Linked DNA regions of Methylobacterium mesophilicum SR1.6/6. The protein of the gene in region 1 interacts with the protein of each later gene in a pairwise test. Links are inferred from orthologs where the notes say so. Each region holds a gene or a part of one and is shown on either strand. Other genes may lie near its edges.

Region 1 (7,644 bases):
GCCGGCTCGTCCGTCGGATCCTGCGTGATGCGCTCGGGCGCGGGCAACTTGGAGCGGCGGAAGAACATCGGGATCCTGTCTGGGCCCGTGCGACCCGTCACGCGTCGCGGGCCGGGATCGGCTGCCCGCGACCGGGTGCGCACGTCGAGGTCTGAGACCCTAGTCGGGTTTGTGGCGAAAATGCCGTCTCGCGCTGCAGTGACGTCGGTTCGTCGCGCTCAGGCCTGGGGTTGGCAGGTCGCGCAGTAGAACGTCGAGCGGTTGGCCTGGACGATCCGGGCGACCGATCCCCCGCAGCCCGGCCGGCTGCAGGGCAGCCCGAAGCGGTCGTAGACCCGGAAGGCGTGCTGGAAGGCGCCGGCGCTGCCATCCGTGTGGACGTAGTCGCGGAGGGTGGAGCCGCCGGCCGCCACCGCCTCCTCGAGAACCTGCACGATCGCCTTCGCCAGGGCGTTGGCCTTCGGTGTCGGGCGACCGTCAGGCTTCGCGAGACTGCCCGCCGGGGCCTCCGGGTGAAGGCGCGCCCGGTGCAGGGCCTCGCAGACGTAGATATTGCCGAGGCCGGCGATGAGACGCTGATCCAGCAGCGCGGCCTTCAGCGGCGCGATCTTGTAGCGGAAGAGCCGCGCGATCACCGCTCCGGTGAGCCCGTCGAGGGGCTCGATCCCCATCCTGGCGAAGTGGCGGCAGGCGGCGAGATCGCGGCTCGGCACGAGGTCCATGAAGCCGAAGCGGCGCGCGTCGTTGTAGGTGACGGTGGCGCCGGTGCTCATCGCCATCACCACATGGTCGTGCTTGGGTGTGCCCGATGCGCCCTCCAGGTAGAAGTCCCCGGGGGACAGATTGCGGCCGTCGGGAAGCGCCACGTCGAACCGGCCGCTCATGCCGAGATGCATGATCAGCGTCTCGCCCGAATCGAGGTCGGCGGTGAGGTATTTCGCCCGGCGGGCGAGGCTCGTGACCGCCCGTCCCTCCAGCCGCGCGGCGAACCGATCCGGAAACGGGAAGCGCAGGTTGGGCCGCCGCAGGGTGATGCGGCTGAAACGGGCGCCGACCATGGCGGGGGCCAAACCCCGCCTGACCGTCTCGACCTCGGGAAGCTCGGGCATCTCTCTCGCGGCTTGCCTGTGCGGCGCCTCGCGCGCCGGTCCCGGATATCGGCGGGTACGGCCGCCATGGCAACGGCGCCGATGTCGCGCGGCCGGTTCCTGCGCCGGGTCCGCGTCCCCGCCCGCTAGCGCCGCCGCAGCCGGACGTAGAGCGCGCCGCCGCCGCCATGATGGCGGGCGGCCTCCTCGAAGCCGACGACGATCCCGCGCAAGTCCGGACCGCGCAGCCAGTGCGGGACGCTGCGGCGGAGAACCCCGCGCTCGGCGAAGGCCTCCGAATAGCCCGGCCCCCCCTTGCCCGTGACCACCAGCACGTAGGCATGGCCGGCGGCCCGCGCCCGCAGCAGGAAACCCGTGAGCGCGGCGTGGGCTTCCGCCTGCACCATCCCGTGAAGGTCGATCCGCGCCTCGATCGCCAATCGCCCGCGGCGCAGACCGACCTTTGCGGTCCGCTCCAGTCCCGGGCTCGGGGCGTGGCGCTGGGGCGGCGCCTGGTAGGGTGCGGCCGTCGCCGGCCGCGGCGGCTCGGGCGCCGGCTTCGGCGGGGTTTTCGCGCGCGGCCTTTTGGCGACCGGCGGCGCGCTCGGCTTCAGGATCGGGGCCGTCAGCGCCGGCATGGTGGCGGTTGGGCTCGCCGGGGCGGGGGCGGTCTCGGGAACTGGCGGTGCGCGGCCCGGCAGCGGTGTGACCAGCTTGGCGATCGCGTCCCAGAGCCGCGCCTCGCCGGCGGTGAGGCGCCGCCCGCGGCGCGGCGCTCTCACGGCGCGTCCCCGCGGAGGGCGAGGCGTTTCGGCAGCAGCACCACGAAACCGATGGCGTCGCGCAGGTTCCCGGCTGCGACGCCGGCCTCATCGCCGGTCCCGACGAAGAGGTCGCCGCGGGCCGGTCCGACGATGGCCGAACCCGTATCGGCGGCGACGACCATCCGTCCGGTCTCGCCCGGCGCCGCGCCCGGAAGCGGTCCCGCGAGCCAGAACGGCAGCCCGTAGCGCCACAGGGTCGAATCGACGGCCAAGCTGCGGCCGGGGCTGAGCGGCGCGTTGGCGGCCCCGGGCGGGCCGAGGGTGGGATCCGCCACCTCGGCGAGGCGGAAGAAGATGTAGGAGGCATTGGCACGGATCAGCCGCCGGGCAATGTCCGGGTGCTCGCGCAGCCAACCCGTCCAGCGGGCCAGGGTCAGGCCCTCCAGCGGCAGATGCCCCTCCTGCACGATCAGCTTGGCCACCGCCGTGTAGGGCCGTCCGTTCCGTCCGTCGTACAGGACCCGCACGGCGCGCCCGTCCGGCAAGCGGACGCGTCCGGAGCCCTGCACCTGCAGGACCAGCAGGTCGACGGCATCGCGCAGCCACAGGATCGGCCGTGCCCTCGATCCCAGCGCCCCGTCCTCGATCGCGGCCCGATCGGGATAGGGCGCGAAGCCGTCCGCAGTGGCGCGGGCGGCCCGCAGGTTGGGGTCCAGACCCGGCCGGGTCTCGCCGGGGCCGAGAGAGACGAGGTCGTCGGGGCGGGCCAGGACCGGTGCGGTGAAATTCGGCCCCGGCTCGAGGGAGCCCGTCAGTTCCGGCTCGAAGTAGCCGGTCAGGAAGCCGGGGCGCTCGGAACCGGGCCGCTCGACGCGGAAGGCGTCGAAATGCTCCCGGAAGAAGGCGGCGGCATCCCCCCGGTCGCCCGCGGCCGCCGCACAGGCCTCGGCCAGGGCGGCGGGATCGCCCGCGACGCCCGCCGGCTGCGGCAGGGCGGGCGGTGGCGCGGCGCAGACGCGGCGAAAGGCGTCCAGCGCCGCAGCAGGCTCCGGACCGGGAAAGCCCGGCAGCGTCTCGGGGGCGACGGGCGTCAGGACCGCGCCGCCGACCCGCTGAGGGGCGGCGGTCGATGCCTGAGTCAGCAGGGCGAGGAGGACGGCCGGGACGATTCCGGACCAAGCACGCGGGATCGGCACGGCAAGGCTGTCACGAAGTCAGGCGCCGGCCTCGGTGGCCACGAGCTGCCAGTTCGGATCGCGGGAGCCCAGGCTGCGGGCGAAGGTCCAGACGTCGGGCACCTCGACCACGGTCTCGGCACTGCCATCCACGACCTTGCCCTCGGCATTGCGGGTGGCGGTGATCAGGTTCGACAGGAAGCGCACGGTGATCTGTGCGACGCGGTTGCGCACCTCGACGGCGACGATCTCGGCCTTGTCGATGGAGACGAAGGTGGTCTCCAGGGTCTGCCGGTTGCGCTCGCGCTCGGCGATGGCCCGCTCGAACGCCTCGCCGACCTCCTTGGACAGGAGTCCGCGCAAGGTCTTCCTGTCGCCCTTGGCAAAGGCGATCATGATGGCCTCGTAGGCGGACTTGGCACCCTCCAGGAAAGCTCGCGGATCGAAGCTCGGCTCCGCCTGCACGCAGGCCTCCAGCCCGCGGGACACCTCCGAGCCGGGCTCGGCGATGCCGCGCCAGTCGCGCGGCGCGGCGGCGGGGGCCGAGGCGGGCTGCACCCGGTCAGCGCCGGGCAGGCGCACGACATTGTCCCCGTCCGTCCGCGTCTGGGGCTCGGTGCGGCTGCGATCGACGGGCTTGAACGGCGAGCGTTCCGCGCCGGTCTTCTGGCCGAGCACGGAGCGCAGACGCCAGATCACGAAGACCGCGAGCGCGAGAAAGATGATCGTCGTAACGTCGAAACTGTCCTGCATCACCGATCCGATGGTGGCCGCGGTGGGACCCTGTGCCCCTTGCTCAAGTCCTGCGCGGTGCGGCGCCGGCTAAGCGCGCATGGGTCCTGGCGACTCATATCCGACCAACGCGCCGGGGGCGAGCCGGTTGTCCCCGAGCAAAACGCGTTCCCGCATCGGATATGGGTCGCGGGTGCCGCCGTCGCCAGCGCCACGCCAGCTCGCTTGTCCAGGCACGATGCGCGTGTTAGCGGCCCTGCGGTTTGGGTAGTTCCGCGGCGCGTTCCGGCGGCTCCCGCTGAGAAAACCCGCGCCGGCCTCGCCGGCTGATCGAGAAGGATGATCCGCATGGCCGACTCTCCGGCAGCGAACGGCAACGGCGGCGGCATGCCGCAGGGCGATGCTCCGATGATCAACGCCCTGGCGCAGTACACGAAGGATCTGTCCTTCGAGAACCCGAACGCGCCGCGTTCCCTGCAGCCCAAGGAGGGGCAGGGACCGCAGATCAACATCCAGGTGAACGTCAACGCGTCGCAGCTCTCGGAGACGGATTTCGAGGTCGAACTCAAGCTCGAGGGCGACGCCAAGGTCCAGAACGATGTGCTGTTCGCCTTCGAGGTGACCTATGCGGGCGTGTTCCGCCTGGTGAACATCCCGGCCGACCAGATTCATCCGGCCGTGATGATCGAGTGCCCGCGCCTGCTCTTCCCGTTCGCGCGCCAGATCGTGGCCGAGGCGGTGCGCAACGGCGGCTTCCCGCCCCTGTACATCGATCCGATCGACTTCGTCAGCCTCTACCGCCAGCGGATGGTGGAGCAGCAGGGCGCGCAGGGTCCGCTGGCCTCCTGACGTCGCGCCCGGCGGCGCGTCAGCGGCCGTTACCGCGAGGAGCCGCCGCGAGCGCGCGCAGAGCATTCGCGGGGCGCCCGTCGAGACGGGGAGCGCGCAGCACGATCCAGCTCCGCGGTAACTCGGCTTGGCCGGACAGCGTGCCAGTCTCCGCGGCGCGCTGCCACGGCGAGCCCGGCCTCGACGGTGGCGGACAGTCCAGGCGCCGAAATCGCCCCTCTCCGACCACCGGCCTCGTGGTGATGCGGCACCTTCGAGCCCACAGCGAGGTCTCGCCGAAGCAGCGGTCCGTCGGGAGCGGGCTCTGGTCGGGCGGGAACCCGATCCCGAGCGCACAGGAGCTGTCGGATCCGGGGTGCGGCACTGCCGTTCCGGGCTTGACCGTGGCGGGTCCCGAGTCCAGGTGCGGGGCCCGCTACGGCTCCAGGATCGCATGGCTCCCACCGCTCACCTCGCCCTGATCAATCTGTTCATCGGAGACATCCAGGGCGGCCTGGGACCGTTTCTCGGAACATGGCTGGCGCAATCTGCCGGGTGGAGTCCGGCCCGGATCGGGTTCGTCATCACCCTGGTCGGATTCGGCACGCTGTTCCTCAGCGGCCCCTTCGGCGCCCTGGTCGACCGGTACCCCCGGCCCCGCCTGCTGATCGGGCTCGCCTGCGGCGCGATCCTGGCCGGCACGCTGCTGCTGCTTCCGGCCAGAAGCCTGCCGGCCGTGCTGGCCGCGCAACTCCTCGCTGCGGCCGGCGGCACGCTGCTGCTGCCGGCGGTGGCAGCCCTGACCCTGGGGATCGTCGGGAAGGACCAGTTTCCCAAGCAGCAGGGCCGCAACCAAGCCTTCAACCACGTCGGCATCCTCGCCGCTGCCGGCGGCATCAGCCTGGGCACCGCCACGTTCGGGCCTGCGATCGCCTTCTGGGTGCTGGGCGGAATGGCGGTCGCGGCGATCGTCGCAACACTGACGACACCGGCCAGGGCCTGGAACCGACGTCGCGCGGTCGGCTGGAAGGAGGACGAGGAGGACGAGCCGGCGCGCAGCGGCCTGCGACAGGTCCTGGGCAATCGCCGGCTCCTCGTGCTCACGGTGGCGCTGACGCTGTTCAATCTCGGCAATGGCGGCATGCTCTCGCTGCTCGGCCAGAAGCTCGTGGCCACCGCCGCCGACGCCACCACTTGGACGGCGCGCTACGTGATGGTGGCGCAGCTGGTGATGGTGCCGGTGGCGCTGTTCGCCGGGTCCCTCGCGGACAAGCGCGGGCGGCGACAGCTCCTGATGGTCGCCTTCGCGGTCTTGCCGGTGCGGGCGCTCCTGTCCGGCCTGATCGACGATCCGGTCTGGCTCATCGCCGCCGAGGTCTTGGATGGCGTGGCCTCCGGGATCGTCGGGGTCGCGGTGCCGGTGGTCGTCGCGGACCTGACCTGGGGATCCGGGCGCACGCAGACGGCGCTCGGCAGCGTCAACGCGGTGCAGGGAGTGGGTGGTGCCCTGTCGGGCTGGTACGGTGGCCTGTCCTACGGGCTGTTCGGCTGGACGGGCTCGTTTCTCGCCCTTGGGGTGCCGGCTCTCGTCGCCCTGGCGCTCGTGATCTGGCTCGATGCGACGCCCGAGCCCGGACGGAGGCGCCGTCGGCAAGAGCGCCGCAGCGCGGCCGTGCAGGGGACTTGACGGTCTACGTGAGCGGAACGACGCGATCCGAGCCGGCGCCACGTTCGGGCCTGTTCCGCGGCTTGGGGTCGTTTCGCTGCGCGCGATGACGGCGGGAACCGAGACGCCCTGAAACGCGAAAGCCCGGCCGGGGCCGGGCTTCGTTCCGATGTCTCTCCGCCTCGGTTCAGCCGATATGGGGGCTGCCGGTGGCGGCGGGGAAGCGGTCGGCGAGGGCGCGGCGCAGCTTCTCCAGGGCCCGGTTCTCGATCTGGCGGACGCGCTCCTTCGAGATGCCGAGGCGCTGCCCGAGGGCTTCCAGGGTGGCCTGATCCTCGGCGAGCCGGCGCTCGCGCAGGATGCGCAACTCGCGCTCGGACAGAACTGTCAGGGCCTGCTGGAGCCAGCCGAGGCGGCGCTCGCCGTCCACCGTGGCGCTCACGGTCTCGTCCGGCAGATCGGCGCCGTCGACCAGGAAATCCATCCGCTCCGAGGAGGCGTCGCTGTCCTCGCCCACGGGGGCGTTGAGCGACATGTCCGGGCCGGACAGGCGCGCGTCCATCAGGGCGACATCGTCCCGCGAGACGCCGATGGCGCTGGCGATGCGGCGGTGGATCTCGTCGCCGACATGCTCCTCGGTGGATTGCATGAGGCGGGCACGCAGCCGGCGAAGGTTGAAGAACAGGGCCTTCTGCGCGGAGGAGGTGCCCCCGCGGACGATCGACCAGTTGCGCAGGATGTAGTCCTGGATCGAGGCCCGGATCCACCACGTCGCGTAGGTCGAGAAGCGGACATCCCGCTCCGGCTCGAACCGGGCGGCGGCTTCCATCAGGCCGACATGACCTTCCTGGACGAGATCGGCCATCGGCAGACCGTAGTGACGAAAACGCCCCGCCAGAGCAATGACGAGGCGCATATGGGCCGAGATCAGGCGGTGAAGGGCGCGCTCGTCGCGGTCATCCTTCCAGCGAACGGCGAGGCCGCGCTCTTCCTCCCGCGCCAGGAAGGGCGCCTCCATCGCAGTCCGAATGAACTGCCGTCGAATTCCCGCGATCTCAGCCATCCCGCCTGCCTCTTGTTGTCGAGTGCTGTTGCGGCGCCGGACCTGCTAGTCCGGCGCGCAGGCGCCTCCCAGGGGCGACGCCAGGCAACCGACAACGGAAGGCGAAACACGAAAGTTCCGCGTCACTGCCCCAGAATGCGACAGCGGATCGACCACGATCACGTGTTCCATCGGGATGACATGGGCTCGGGCGATGGATCGTCCAGTGCCGTTCGGACCAAATTCGCCTTGGTCATGTGGGCAAGTCCGCACGAAGCAAGAAAAAACCCGGCCGCCAGGGCCGGGTTCGAGGGTCGTGCCGTCGTGAGCAGGGCTCAGGCGGCCTCTT
Region 2 (6,004 bases), 310 kb from region 1 along the record:
ATCAGGTGCTGGTCGATCTGCTCCTTCAATTCGTCGAAGGTCGGCTGCGGCTTCGTCCGCTTCTCCTCGACCCTGATGACGTGCCAGCCGAACTGCGTCTTGATCGGGTCGGAGACCTGGCCGGGCTTCATCGCGAAGGCGGCGGTGGCGAAGTCCGGCACCATCCGCTCCTTGGTGAACCAGCCGAGATCCCCGCCCTCGGCCTTCGAGCCCGGATCCTTCGAGGTCTCGGCCGCGACCTTGGCGAAATCCTCGCCGCCCTTGATGCGGGCCGCGATCTTCTTGGCCTCGGCCTCGTTGTCCACGAGGATGTGGCGGGCGTGCACCTCCTCCTCCGGCTTCATCAGCTTGACGGTCTGATCGTAGATCGCGTGCTCGGCCTCGGGAGTGACGGCGCGCTTGGCCTCCTGCTCGAGGTAGTCATCGAGCAAAAGCTTGTCGCGGAAATAGGCGAGCTTGCGCTTGAACTCCGGGGTGTCGCCGACCTTGGCGGCCTCGGCCGCCTGCGCGCCGACCCGCAGGTCGACCATGTAGTCGACGAGCAGGTTCTTCTTCTGCGCCTCGTCGACGCCTGGCAGCGACAGGGCCGGGTCGTCGGCCGCGATGGCGAGGTCGCCCTGCGTGATCGGCTTGCCGTTGACGCTGGCCGCCACCGAGTCCGGTCCGGCCGCGACGGCGGGCGTGTTCGCCGCGGGCGTCGTGGCTTGGACCGGAGCCTTCTGGGGCGCCTGCGCCAGCGCGAATCCCGGCATCGCGATCATGACGGCGAGCGCGCTGGCGCGCCGGAGGAGGGCGGTGTTCGGCATGCGGGCGAAGTCCTCGGCTCTTGTCTCTGATCCGCCCAGGTGCGGGCCGGGCGGCTGGCCGCGGCACAGGTGGCCCGCGTTGCGCGAGAAGGCAAGCGCGGCCGTTCCGACGATGCCGGAACCGTGACCGGACCCAAGCGCGTTGAGGGCTGCCCCTTACAGGTGCGCCGGCCGATGTTTACCTCTATAAGCCCGGCCAACTCCGCCCAGGCCGGCCCGCCACGATCACCCGTGGGCGGGCTCGCGCGTCCGCAGGTCAACGATGCTCGGCTCTTTCGCCAAGAAGATTTTCGGCTCCTCGAACGACCGGCGCGTCAAGGGCTACCGCCCGCGCGTCGCTCAGATCAACGCGCTGGAACCGGAGATCCAGGCGCTGTCGGATGAGGCCCTTCGCGCCCGCACCGACATGCTGAAGGCGGAACTTGCGAGCGGCAAGAGCCTCGACGACATCCTCGTCCCCGCCTTCGCCACGGTGCGCGAGGCGGCCAAGCGCGTGCTCGGCCAGCGTCACTTCGATGTCCAGCTCATCGGCGGCATGGTGCTGCACGAAGGCGGCATCTCCGAGATGAAGACCGGCGAGGGCAAGACCCTGGTGGCGACGCTGCCGGTCTACCTCAACGCCCTGGAGGGCAAGGGCGTCCACGTCGTTACGGTGAACGACTATCTGGCATCCCGCGACGCGGAATGGATGGGCCGGGTCTACCGATTCCTGGGCCTCTCGGTCGGCACCATCGTGCACGGGCTCGACGACGCGCAGCGCAAGGACGCCTACGCGTGCGACATCACCTACGGTACCAACAACGAGTACGGCTTCGACTACCTGCGGGACAACATGAAGTACGAGATGTCCCAGCTGACCCAGCGGGGGCACAACTACGCCATCGTCGACGAGGTCGATTCAATCCTGATCGACGAGGCCCGCACGCCGCTGATCATCTCGGGGCCGGTGGACGACCGCTCGGAACTCTACGTGTCGGTCGATGCGCTGATGCCCCGGCTGGTGCGCGAGCACTACGACCTCGACGAGAAGCAGCGCACCGTCTCGCTCACCGAGGACGGTAACGAGTTCGTCGAGGAGGCGATGCGCGAGGCCGGCCTCCTCAAGGAGGGGGACCTCTACGACGCACACAACGTCACGCTGGTCCACCACGTGAACCAGGCCCTGCGCGCCCACACGCTGTTCACCCGAGACAAGGACTACATCGTCAAGAACGACGAGGTGGTGATCATTGACGAGTTCACCGGCCGCATGATGCAGGGCCGGCGCTACTCGGAGGGTCTGCATCAGGCTCTGGAAGCCAAGGAGCGGGTCACGATCCAGCCCGAGAACCAGACGCTCGCCTCGATCACCTTCCAGAACTATTTCCGCCTCTACAAGACGCTCGCCGGCATGACCGGCACGGCCTCCACGGAGGCCGACGAGTTCGCCGAGATCTACAAGCTCGACGTGGTGGACATCCCGACTAACAAGGAGGTCGAGCGCGTCGACGAGGACGACGAGGTCTACCGCACGGTCGAGGAGAAGTACGCCGGGATTATCGCCGAGATCGACAAGGCGCATGCCCGCCACCAGCCGATCCTGGTCGGCACCGGCTCGATCGAGAAGTCGGAGTTGCTCGCGGAACTCCTGAAGAAGCACGGCTACAGCCTGCTCGACTATTCGGATCCCAACGCGCTGACCGACGTCTACGCCGCCGCCCGCGAGGGCCGGGTGACCAAGCGCTTCGCCGTGCTGAACGCCCGCTTCCACGAGCAGGAGGCCTACATCGTGGCCGAAGCCGGCGTGCCCGGCGCGATCACCATCGCCACCAATATGGCCGGCCGCGGCACCGACATCAAACTCGGCGGCAACCTCGAGATGCGGATCGAGAAGGAGCTCGGCCATCTCGCCGACGGCCCGGAACGCGACGCGGCCATCGAGGCGATCAAGGCCGAGATCGCGGAGAACCGCACCAAGGTGCTGGCCTCGGGCGAGCCGGCCGATCCGGCGGCGGGCCGCAAGAAGGACCTGCCAGGCGGGCTCTACATCATCGGCACCGAGCGCCACGAATCGCGACGGATCGACAACCAGCTCCGCGGCCGTTCCGGTCGCCAGGGCGATCCCGGCCGCTCGAAGTTCTACCTGTCGCTTCAGGACGACCTGATGCGGATCTTCGGCTCCGACCGCATGGACGGGATGCTGCAGAAGCTCGGCCTGGAGCAGGGCGAGGCGATCATCCACCCTTGGATCAACAAGGCGATCGAGAAGGCGCAGCAGAAGGTCGAGGCGCGCAACTTCGACATGCGCAAGAACGTGCTCAAGTACGACAACGTCATGAACGACCAGCGCAAGGTCGTCTTCGAGCAGCGCCGCGACTTCATGGGTCAGGACAGCGTCCGCGAGACCGTGGACGAGATGCGCGAGGGCGTGATCGACGACCTCGTGGCCCGCCACATCCCCGAGAACGCCTACGCCGAGCAGTGGGACGTGGCCGGCCTGCGCGAGCAGGTGAAGGAGGTCCTGAACCTCGACGTGCCGGTGGAGGACTGGGCCAAGGAAGAGGGCATCGCCGACGAGGAGATGCGCGAGCGCCTGCTCAAGGCGGCCGATGCGGCCTACGCCGAGCGGACCGAGAAAAACGGCGCCGAGATCACCGCCTATATCGAGAAGCAGGTCCTGCTCCAGACCCTGGACCATCTCTGGCGCGAGCACCTCGTGACGCTGGATCACCTCCGGCAGGTGATCGGCTGGCGCGGCTTTGCCCAGCGGGACCCGCTGAACGAGTACAAGTCCGAGGCCTTCGACCTGTTCAACGGGCTCGTGACCGCCCTGCGCGAGCAGGTCACCGCGCAGCTCTCGCGCGTCGAGATCGTGATGCAGGAGCAGCAGGACGAGTATCCGCCGGGTGGCCCGGAGCTGCCGCCGATGTTCGCCCAGCACCTCGACCCGGTCACCGGCGAGAACGAGATGGATTATGCCGGGCGCGGCTCGGGCAGCGATGGCGGTGGCGGCCCCGCTTACGGCTACGCTGCCCAGGGCCTCGCGGCGGACGGCGCCGTGCTGGAGCGTGATCCGACCGACACCGCAACCTGGGGCCGCGTCGGCCGCAACGAGCCGTGCCCCTGCGGCTCGGGCAAGAAGTACAAGCACTGCCACGGCAGCCTGCAGGCCTGACGCCGCCATGCCCGCGCGGACGGTCTTCATCGCCGGCGCCGGCACGGAGATCGGCAAGACCTACGTCACCGCGGCCCTGACCCGCTGCCTGCGGGCAGGCGGCCGGACGGTCCGGACGCTGAAGCCGCTGGCGAGCGGCGTCCCGCCGCTGCACGACCCGGGCTTTGCCGAGAGCGACACGGCGCGCCTCCTGGACGCGCAGGACCTCGTCCTCGATGCCGAGGCCGTGGAGGGCTGCTCACCCTGGCGTTTCTCTGCACCGCTCTCGCCCGATCAGGCGGCCGTGCTCGAGGGCCGGTCCCTGGACCTCGACGACCTCATCGGCTGGTGCCGGTCGCAGATCGCCGGCACGCCGGGGACGCTGCTGATCGAGGGCGTGGGCGGCCTGATGAGCCCGGTCACCGCGGCGGCGACAGGTCTGGACTGGCTCAAGGCCCTGTCGGTGCCGGCTCTCCTGGTGACCGGCAGCTACCTCGGCGCGATCAGCCACGCGCTGACCGCCTGCGAGACCCTGCGCCGGTACGACGTTCCGCTGCTCGCCGTGGTGGTGAGCGAGAGCGTCGGCGCTCCCGCGCCGGTCGGAACCGTGGCCGCGTCGATCGCCCGGCACGCCGGTGCACCGGTCTTCTGCCTGAAGCGCGGCGAAGCCTGCCCGGAGCGGCTTGCGGCCCTGATCGATTCCTGAACGGACGATTCCGATCCGGCAGGTGGGTTCGGCAAGGCATCGCGCAGATTCGGTATCCACACCCTGGGATCACGGTCTTCGCGTTGTGAACAACGTCCTCGCTGGACGGCGTCGCCGAAGCCGCTACCTGTCGAACGGTGCCGAACTGCCGAGATTCCGGCGGGATGCCTGCGGGAACCGTGCGATGAGCCAGTCTATAGCCCCCGCGGCGAATCCCCCGGTCGAGGCGGGGGAGACCGAGCCGGCCCACGGCCGGCTGAAAGCCGGCCTGATCCTGGGTGCGCTGGGTGTGGTGTACGGCGACATCGGCACGAGCCCGCTCTACGCGTTCAAGGAGGCGGTGAAGGCGGCGACCAGCGGGGGCGCCTCGGTGCCGGCGGCGGCCACGGGCGCGGTGTCGCTGATCCTGTGGTCGCTGATCCTGATCGTGTCGCTGAAATACGCGGTGCTGATCCTGCGCGCCGACAACCGCGGCGAGGGCGGCATCGTGGCCATGCTGGCGCTGCTCGGGGCGCGGCAGGCGCGTCCGGGCACGTGGAAGGCGCTGCTGCTGGTGGTGGGCCTTGTGGGCGCGGCGCTGCTCTACGGGGACGGGGCGATCACGCCGGCGATCTCGGTTCTGTCGGCGATCGAGGGCCTGAAGGTCGATGCGCCGGCGCTCGGACCCTACGTGGTGCCGATCACGCTGGTGATCCTGATCGGGCTGTTCCTCGTGCAGCACAAGGGCGTGGCCGCCATCGGCCGCGTCTTCGGCCCCGTCATGCTGGTCTGGTTCGTGGTGCTCGCCCTGCTGGGCGTCGGCGGCATCGTCGGCAGCCCCGGGATCCTCGCGGCCGCCAACCCGCTCCGGGCCGTCGATTTCATGCTGCACGCCGGTGTGCACGTGAGCTTCGCGATGCTGGGCGCGGCGTTCCTGGCGGTGACGGGCGGCGAGGCGATGTACGCCGATCTCGGCCATTTCGGCGCCCTGCCGATCCGCGCGGCCTGGTTCGCGCTGGTGCTGCCGGCGCTGGTGCTCAACTATTTCGGCCAGGGCGCGCTGCTGCTTGCCGAGCCCGACGCGCTGGAGAACCCGTTCTTCCACCTGTGCCCTGATTGGGCACACCTGCCGCTCATCGCCCTGGCCACCCTGGCCACGATCATCGCGTCGCAGGCGATCATCTCGGGCGTGTTCTCGCTGACGCAGCAATCGGTGCAGCTCGGCTTCCTCCCGGCGATGCGCATCGTCCAGACGGCGCGCGAGGAGCGCGGCCAGATCTACGTGCCGATGGTGAACTGGCTGCTTGCCGCCGCGACTTTGGTGGCAGTCGTCATGTTCGGCTCGTCCGACGCCCTGGCGGGCGCCTACGGCATCGCGGT

The links. Proteins that work in one complex are often made in the same cells at the same time.
Region 2: the proteins of secB (region 1) and secA interact in binary tests that used the Escherichia coli proteins (3 or more experiments, as listed by UniProt). The link is inferred for Methylobacterium mesophilicum SR1.6/6 from one-to-one orthologs.

The regions. Positions count from the first base shown.
Region 1 is NZ_CP043538.1:4,345,587-4,353,230, forward strand. What follows is about bases 2,930-5,857. They hold secB (protein-export chaperone SecB), read left to right. Parts: upstream 2,930-4,107; coding sequence 4,108-4,608; downstream 4,609-5,857. Other genes in these bases: mltA (murein transglycosylase A), read right to left, coding at 2,930-3,048; MMSR116_RS20805 (Tim44/TimA family putative adaptor protein), read right to left, coding at 3,067-3,780; MMSR116_RS20815 (MFS transporter), read left to right, coding at 5,042-5,857. Outside these bases: endolytic transglycosylase MltG, read right to left, coding at 1-68; mutM (bifunctional DNA-formamidopyrimidine glycosylase/DNA-(apurinic or apyrimidinic site) lyase), read right to left, coding at 219-1,109; MMSR116_RS20795 (Smr/MutS family protein), read right to left, coding at 1,235-1,870; more of mltA, read right to left, coding at 1,867-2,929; more of MMSR116_RS20815, read left to right, coding at 5,858-6,274; MMSR116_RS20820 (RNA polymerase factor sigma-32), read right to left, coding at 6,441-7,316; MMSR116_RS20825 (CarD family transcriptional regulator), read right to left, coding at 7,631-7,644. UniProt on the Escherichia coli protein: One of the proteins required for the normal export of some preproteins out of the cell cytoplasm. It is a molecular chaperone that binds to a subset of precursor proteins, maintaining them in a translocation-competent state.
Region 2 is NZ_CP043538.1:4,036,424-4,042,427, forward strand. What follows is about bases 685-4,160. They hold secA (preprotein translocase subunit SecA), read left to right. Parts: upstream 685-1,068; coding sequence 1,069-3,960; downstream 3,961-4,160. Other genes in these bases: MMSR116_RS19365 (peptidylprolyl isomerase), read right to left, coding at 685-806; bioD (dethiobiotin synthase), read left to right, coding at 3,968-4,160. Outside these bases: more of MMSR116_RS19365, read right to left, coding at 1-684; more of bioD, read left to right, coding at 4,161-4,645; MMSR116_RS19380 (potassium transporter Kup), read left to right, coding at 4,830-6,004. UniProt on the Escherichia coli protein: Required for protein export, interacts with the SecYEG preprotein conducting channel.